2 regions of the Pseudochelatococcus sp. B33 genome follow, and region 2 is predicted to be linked to the other one. Evidence: predicted binding sites of a transcription regulator. Region 2 holds the regulator's gene; the other holds the start of a gene.
The links. The regulator PhoB, encoded in region 2, activates phosphate uptake and scavenging genes when phosphate is short. The targets are predictions, from matches to a motif close to TGTCATNNANCTGTCAT.

Region 1 (4,210 bases), on a different contig from region 2:
ATCGAGAAGCTGCTCGACCGGATGCAGGAGCTTCTGGGCATCGAATGGATCGACACGGAACCGGCCAGGCAGAAGCTTCCCCCGCCGGCAGTGCAGCCGCAACTGCGCATGGCCGACCATCATCTGGCAGAACTGAAGCATCTGGGCGACATCGGCCATATACGCGGCATCGAAATGAAGCTGGCTGAAATCGAGCGCGACAGGCCCGAACTGAAGCCGCTCGTCACCGTCCTGAGCAACCATGCGGGTCGATTCGACATCAAGGGATTTTTGTCCGTGCTGGAGGCGAATGGCGGTGACTGAAAGCTCCTATCCGCGTGACACCGCTCTCGTCGTCGAGGATTCCATCGACAACCTGTCGATGCTGACGACCGCGCTCGAGGAAGCGGGGATGACCGTGCTCGTGTCCGTCGATGGGGACAGCGCGCTGAAACTCGTCGAGAAAGTCAGGCCTGACATCGTGTTGATGGACGCGATCATGCCGGGCAAGGACGGCTTCGAAACGACGCGCCTGCTCAAGCAGGTGCCCTTCATGTCCGACGTTCCGGTCATCTTCATGACCGGACTGACGGCCACCGAGCATGTGTTGAAGGGGCTGCAAGCCGGCGGCGTCGACTATGTGACCAAGCCCGTAGTCCTGGACGAGCTGCTGGCGCGGATCCGCGTTCATCTCGCCAATGCGCGCGCCGCCCATGGCGCCAGGGTGGCTCTCGACGCGAGCGGCCGGTTTCTTCTGGCCGTGAACGCAGCCGGGGACATTCTGTGGCTTACGCCCCAGGCCCGGCATATTCTGACCGACAGCGCGCCCGGCGCTGCGGCGTCCGACCACTGCGTTCTCCCCCCGGCCGTCCGGCAGTGGATCGAGGAGGTGTCCGGCTCCGAAACGGCCTTGCCGCAGCTCACGGTCGGCATCCGGGGGCATGCCATCGTGTTTTCGCTCGTGGCCCGCCATCCGCAGCACCAGTTCATTCTGCGTCTGGTGGAAGAACGCAAGATCCTTCCCGAAAGCATTCTGAAAGACAGGCTTTCGGTAACCACGCGGGAGGCTGAAGTGCTCATGTGGCTGACGCGCGGCAAGTCCAACAAGGATATCGCCGACATTCTGGGCCTGAGCCCGCGCACGGTCAACAAGCACCTCGAACAGATCTATACCAAGCTCGGGGTCGAGAACCGTTCCTCCGCCGCTGCCATCGCCCTTGAACTGCTCAATACCGGCCATTGAGACCGCTCCGCGCCGAACGGGAAAAACTCCGGCGTCGAGCGCCCTGGTCAACTGATGGCGCATGGGAGCAGTAGCCGAATCCAATACATATCGCCCAAAGCGTCATCTGAACGGTTATATGAGTGACATTCTATTGTCATCCCGCCGATCTATTTCGTTCATAGCGGGCGGATCATCGTGAGGTGGCCCGGTTGCCCAGTGCAGCGTGCAGAAAAGTGGGCACCACTTTTCGTCGACAAAGCTGCGCAAACTCAAAAACCTGGAGCGTACGTTCCGATTTCATCGGAGCGTCCGGTGTTCTAGTTTACATCAAGTCAAAGATACTGCTGCCCCAAATTGTTGAGAAGATGAACGGGCGGGAGGATTGGCGCGCGGCCTCCAAGCGCGCGGCTCATATTGCGAGATGAACCATGGCTGGATGGACCGAGCCTGCCGTTGCCGTCGGAGCGCTGAAGCGCACGGCGGCAATTTTTCTGCTTGCGCTCTCTCTGGTGACCGTGCTGGCCGCCGAGAACGTCAGGGCCGAACCGATACGCGGCGCCGGATCGACCTTCGCCGCGCCGATCGTCGCCAGATGGGCGCGCGCCTACAGCGCGGCGCGCGCGGATGGCGGCGACTACGTGTCGCCTGACTGGACGGTCGACTACGAACTGGTCGGATCGCTCGCCGGCCTGATGCGCCTCGAGCAACCCGAGCTCGATTTCGCCGCCAGCGATGTGCCCGTCACGCCCGACGAACTCGCGCGGCGCGGCCACCAGCAGTTTCCGTTCGTGATGGGCGGCATCGCCGTCGTGGTCAATCTCGACGGGGTCAAGGTGGGCGAATTGCGCCTCACGGGCCAGGCACTGGCGGACATCTATCTCGGCCGGGTCACGCGATGGAGCGATCCGGCCATCGCCGGAGCCAACCCCGGCCTCGACCTGCCCGACCTTCCGATTGCCGTCGTGCACCGCAAGGATGGTTCGGGCTCTACCTTCGCCTTCACCGAATACCTGTCCGCCGTCAGCCCCGAATGGCGCGAGCGTCTGGGCGCGGATACGCTGATCGCATGGCTGGTCGGCAGGGGGGCGGAAGGCACGCAGGATCTCATCCGCACCACGCAGGCGACCAAGGGTGCGATCGCCTATGCCGAGTTCGGGCAGGTGGCGCGCACCAGCATGCCCTTCGCCGCCATCGAGAACGCTTCCGGGCAGTTCGTCGCGCCGGGACCGGAAGGCTTTCAGGCCGCCATCGATGCGATCGACTGGTCGCAGACGAAAGATTTCTACGCGACGCTGACCAACCGTCCGGGCGAGGCAGTCTATCCGATCACCGCCGCGACCTTCGCCATCGTGCCGGTCTCCCGGCGTTCGGAAAGCCGCATCGGCCGCGTGCACGACTTCTTCCGCCTGGGCCTGGACAACGGCGGCGCGGAAGCACGCGCGCTCGGCTACGTGCCGCTGCCGGCCCAGCTCGTGGAACGGATCAAGGAATACTGGGCCAAGGGGCCGCGCCCGCGAAGCTGATCGCGACGCCTGCCGGAGCGGGGCGTCCTCGCGCTCAGGCGCCGTCCCGCCCCGCTCTTTCATTTCGTTGCAGTTTCGGACGGAAAACGTTTCCCGGAATGACGCCACGGTGGCATAGCTTGGGGATGGCACAATCATGGATATTGATATCTTCAAGGACATACTTGTCCCGGTCATCGGCGGGCTCGGCATTTTCATGCTCGGCCTGGAGTTCATGGCCAACGGCATCCAGGCCCTCTCGGTCAACAAGATGCGCGAGTTCCTCGCCAAGGCCGCGGGAACGCCCATCAAGGGCGTGATGGCCGGCACGCTGATCACCGGCGTCATCCAGTCGTCGACGGCCATGACCGTGATGGTGGTCGGCCTCGTCAACGCCGGCGTCGTCGCGCTGCGTCCCGCCATCAGCGTCATCATGGGCGCGAACATCGGCACGACGCTCGGCAACGGCCTCATCGCCCTGCCGCTCGGTCCGCTCGGCCTCATCTTCGCCGGCATCTTCGCGCTGGTCTACTGCTTCTCCCACAGCGAGAAGGTCCGCAACATCGCGCTGGCCTGCATGGGCTTCGCGCTCATCTTCTACGGCCTCAACCTGATGACCGGCGGCCTGCGCCCGCTGCGCAACATGCCGGAAGTCATGGAACTGCTGCAGACGCTGACGGCGGACTCCTACTTCAACCTCATCAAGTGCGTGCTGATCGCGGCCGCCATCACGGCGCTGATCCATTCCTCCTCGGCGACTATCGGCATCGTCATGGGTCTCGGCGCCGCCGGCGTTCTGGACTGGAAGACGGCGGTCGCCTTCTCGCTCGGCGCGGATCTCGGCACCACCATCACCTCGTGGATGGCCTCGCTCAACCTGTCGAAGAACGCCAAGCGCGCGGCCTACGCGCATATCTCGTTCAACCTCATCGGCGTCTCCATCACCATACCGCTGTTCTTCATCTCGATCGAAATCCTGCGGTGGGCGATGCAGTGGTTCGGCGGCGATCCGAGCATTCCGGTCCTCGTCAACGGCAAGGAGACCTTCCCGCTGGTGCCGGTGGCGGTGGGCCTCTACTCGACGGTGTTCAACATCTTCAACACCGCGCTGCTGTTCCCCTTCGTCGGGGTATTCGAGCGCGTGCTGTCGCGGGTCGGGCGCGGCGAAGACGAGGACATCGAGGATTACTCGACGCCGAAGTTCCTCGACCGTCAGCTCACCAACGATTTCGCCAGGGCCATTCCGGCCGTGGAGAAGGAGACCGCCCGCCATCTCCAGGCCGGCGCGCTGTTCCTCGACATCGCCCGCGGCGACAAGAAGGCGCCGTCCGATCCGGGCGAGCACTACCTCGCGACCGACGTCCTCAGCCGCGACATCCGCACCTATACCGCTTCGCTGCTGAAGGAAGACCTGCCGTATGAGCAGCTCGACCTCATCGCCAGCCTCATCGAGGAGGCGGACTTCACCGCCGCGCTGACGGAGTCGCTGCATCAGGTCGCCCGT
Region 2 (4,210 bases):
AAAGCCGCCCCACGGGACGGCATGTTGTATAACTTAGCGGCCGCGGCAGGCAGTTTCAAGTTGAATCTGAGCCGCGCGGCAGGATGGTGGCATTCCCCGCAAGGGCAGCACTGCGCGCAAAGGCCGCAGCCGCCGCCCTGCCGGCGGGCGGCGATCCGCCGATATCGGCCGGCAGGCCGAAAACCGGAACGAAATCCGTCCCCCAGGAGGTTTCGGGCGGGATTTTTTGCGCGATCGTCGCCTCCGCGCCTTGAAATTGCCCGCATTCACAGCAATTTCTGCGCTGTCAAAGAATTGTTTACGACTTCTCCTGTGGGAAAATGCATGCGAAAGCATGCGCGACTCTTGCAGGAGAGTCGCGCCATATTGTAGTTTCCCGGGTGACGGCCACGAGATGTCGTTTGGCTGCCTCCTACCCAGCGTTTCCTCTCAGGTGAACGTTGCGCCCGGCGATCTGCCGTTTGGGGCGGGATGGAGGATTCCGTGCGACGCGGGGTGGAATGGAGCATGATGATGAGCGATCCTGGTAATACCTGGACTGATGAACGTGTCGAGCAACTGCGTAAACTCTGGAGCGATGGCCTGAGCGCCAGCCAGATCGCGACGGAGATCGGCGGCGTGAGCCGCAATGCGGTCATCGGCAAGGTTCATCGTCTCGGACTGTCCGGACGCGCCAAGGCTCCGGTGGCCGCGACCCCTCGCCCGGTGCGCAAGGCCCCGGCGGCGGTCACGCCCGCCCCCCGGGCTCCCGCCGTCCCGCCAGCCGACCCCCCGCCGCAGGCCCAGACGTTCGGCAATACCGCCCTCGCCGCCGCTCGTGCGGTTGCCGGGCCGGCCGAGGATGTCGTCGCCAAAGTCGTTCCGCAGGCGGTGCCTCAAATCGCTCCGCAGGTGGTGCCGGCAGCGCGGGAAAGCGTCGTTGTGCCGCTCTCCGAGCGCGTCACCATCATGGACCTGCGAGAATATATGTGCCGCTGGCCGGTGGGCGACCCGACCTCGCCGAGCTTCCGCTTCTGCGGCGCACGCTCGGTGACGGGTATGCCCTATTGCGCGCACCACGCCGGCATCGCCTATCAGCCGGTTCTCGAACGCCGGCGGGACCGCAAGCGGGCCTGAGCAGGTCGGCCCGACGACATCACTGCCGAGATAGAGAAAGCCTCCCGAGGAACTTGGGAGGCTTTGCCGTTTCAGCGGACACCGCACCGGCAGAAGCGGCGCCGGCGGCCACGGCCCCGCCTATTCGGCGCGGGCAAACGTCTCGTCGAAGGCATAGCCCGCGCCGCGAACGGTGCGGATCGGATCGGGACTGCGCGGACGGTTGATCGCCTTGCGCAGACGTCCCACGTGGACGTCGACGGTGCGCTCGTCGATATAGACGTCGTGCCCCCAGACGCCGTCGAGCAGTTGCTCGCGGGTGAAGACACGTCCCGGGCTCTGCATCAGAAATTCGAGCAGCTTGAATTCGGTCGGCCCCAGATGCAGCTCGCGGCCGTTGCGGCGCACACGGCGCGTCTCGCGGTCGAGCTCGATGTCGCCGGCGAGCAGCAGGGTGGCGACATGGCCGGGTTTCGTGCGCCGCAGCAGCGCCCGGACACGCGCGAGCAGCTCCGGCACCGAAAACGGCTTGACGACATAGTCGTCGGCGCCGGTGGCAAGCCCCCTCACCCGCTCGCCCTCGTCGCCGCGGGCGGTGAGCATGATGATCGGCAGCCGCTCCGTATCGCCCCGGGCGCGCACCCGCCGGCACAGCTCGATGCCGGAAAGCCCCGGCAGCATCCAGTCGAGCAGCACGAGGTCCGGAACCTGTTCCCTCAGGCGTATCTCGGCCTCGTCGCCACGCGCCACGCTATCGACAGAATAGCCCTCGGCTTCCAGATTGTAGCGCAGCAGCAGCGCCAGCGGTTCTTCGTCCTCGACGATCAATATGCGCGGTCCCACCATAAGATCCTCGTTATACCGCTCGCAGGGGCGCGAGACATCACGTGTTCAAAGATCTGCATACCCTCCGGACATCGGAGAAGGAAACATGGTTTTGCGCGTCAGCCGGCTCGGCCGACCGCGATCATAGCTTTTCCGCCGTCGCGAAGCTCGTCGTGTCGCCCTTGGGGCGCTCGCCCGACAGCGTCTCGCCGGTGGTGAGGTAATAGATGGTCTCGGCGATATTGGTGGTGTGGTCGCCGATGCGCTCTATGTTCTTCGCCAGGAACAGCAGATGCGTGCAAAAGGTGATGTTGCGCGTATCTTCCATCATATACGTCAGAAGCTCGCGGAAGACCGAATTGTAGAGCGCGTCGATGCGGTCGTCCCGGTTCCAGACATCGAGCGCCTTCTGCTCGTCGCGCTGGGCGTAGGCGTCGAGCACGTCCTTGAGCTGCGCCTGCACGAGGTCGCTCATGTGCTGAACGCCGCCGACGATCTTGGCCGGATGGGCCTCGTTGCTGATGGCGAGCACGCGCTTGGAGGTGTTCTTGGCGAGATCCCCGATGCGCTCCACGTCGCCGGCCACGCGAATGGCGGACACGAGGTCGCGCAGGTCGATGGCCACCGGCTGGCGCCGGGCGATGGTCGCGACCGCGTGTTCCTCGATTTCGTGCTGCAGGCCGTCGAGCCTCGCATCCGCATCGATGACCTGGCGCGCGAGCGCGACGTCGCGGCGCACCAGCGCACGCGTCGAATCGTCCAGCATTTTCTCCGCGATGCCGCCCATCTCGGCGATCTTGCTGCGCAAGAGTTCGAGATCGGCATCGAATGACGTCACGATATGCTCAGGCATGACCACACATCCCGTTCAAAAGGCCAGAATGGACAGCACCCCGCCGCCCGATCCCAGCGATCAGCCGAAACGGCCGGTGATATAATCCTGCGTCCGCTTATCGTTCGGCGCGGTGAAGATCTTCGTCGTTTCCGCGAATTCCACCAGCTCGCCGAGATACATGAACGCTGTGAACTGAGACACGCGCGCCGCCTGCTGCATATTATGCGTGACGATGGCGATCGTGTAGTCCTCGCGCAATTCGTCGATCAGTTCCTCCACCTTCGAGGTGGAAATCGGATCGAGCGCCGAGCAGGGCTCGTCGAACAGGATCACCTCCGGCTTCACCGCGACGGTGCGCGCGATGCATAGACGCTGCTGCTGCCCGCCCGAAAGGCTCTGGCCGGAGACGTTCAGCTTGTCCTTCACCTCCTCCCACAGCGCGGCGCGGCGCAGGGAGGACTCGACCCGCTCGTCCATTTCCGCCTTGTTCAGGCTCTCGTAAAGGCGGACGCCGAACGCGATGTTCTCGTAGATCGTCATCGGGAACGGCGTCGGCTTCTGGAACACCATGCCCACCTTCGCGCGCAGCGCGTTGACGTCCTGGCCGGGATCGAGCACGTTGCGGCCGTCGACCATCACCTCGCCCTCGGCCCGCTGGCCGGGATAGAGGTCGTACATGCGGTTGAGCACGCGCAGAAGCGTGGACTTGCCGCAACCCGACGGGCCGATGAAGGCCGTGACGATCCGGTCGTACAACGGCAGGTTGATGTTCTTCAGCGCCAGGTTGCTGCCGTAGTAGAACTTGAGGTTGCGGACCGAGACCTTTTCGGTGAGCGGGCCCGCGGGGATCGCCGGCGGCCCGGGGGACGTGGCGGTCTGGATTGTCATTTCGTCCTCCTCGTGGAGAGAGCCCGAGCCGCGATGCTCATCGCGAGAACCGTGAAGGTGATCAACAGGGCGCCCGTCCACGCAAGCTGCTGCATGTTCTCGTCAGGCGTCTTGGTGAAGTTGTAGATCACGACCGGCAGGCTGGCGATCGGCTGTGACATCGAAGTCGAAAAAAAGTTGTTGCTGAGCGCGGTGAACAGCAGCGGTGCCGTCTCGCCGCTGATGCGCGCCACCGCCAGCAGCACGCCGGTGACGATCCCCGCAAGCGCCGCCTTGTAGGCGACCTGCCTGATGATGATGGACCGAGGCAACCCGAGCGCCGCCGCCGCCTCGCGCAACTGGTTCGGCACGAGCAGCAGCATGTCCTCGGTGGTGCGCACCACGACCGGGATCACGATGACGGCGAGCGCCGCCGAGCCCGCCCAGCCCGAGAAGGTGCCGAACGGCGCGACCAGGATTTCGTAGATGAACAGGCCGATGACGATCGACGGCGCCGACAGCAGGATGTCGTTGATGAAGCGCACGACGTTCGTCAGCTTTTCATAGCGGCCGTATTCCGCCATGTAC

Region 1: a site for PhoB is predicted at 1,346-1,362, ahead of pstS (phosphate ABC transporter substrate-binding protein PstS). Genes of this name have one in related genera too.

Annotation. Positions count from the first base shown of each region.
Region 1 is NZ_JBSEFH010000024.1:47,419-51,628, reverse strand. Features, by position in the region: gene ACUSIJ_RS22880 (hybrid sensor histidine kinase/response regulator) at 1-303, shown strand, start outside; gene ACUSIJ_RS22875 (DNA-binding response regulator) at 290-1,222, shown strand; gene pstS (phosphate ABC transporter substrate-binding protein PstS) at 1,633-2,727, shown strand; gene ACUSIJ_RS22865 (Na/Pi cotransporter family protein) at 2,864-4,210, shown strand, end outside.
Region 2 is NZ_JBSEFH010000023.1:42,696-46,905, reverse strand. Features, by position in the region: gene ACUSIJ_RS22375 (GcrA family cell cycle regulator) at 514-1,116, shown strand; gene phoB (phosphate regulon transcriptional regulator PhoB) at 1,237-1,938, opposite strand; gene phoU (phosphate signaling complex protein PhoU) at 2,063-2,773, opposite strand; gene pstB (phosphate ABC transporter ATP-binding protein PstB) at 2,834-3,643, opposite strand; gene pstA (phosphate ABC transporter permease PstA) at 3,640-4,210, opposite strand, start outside.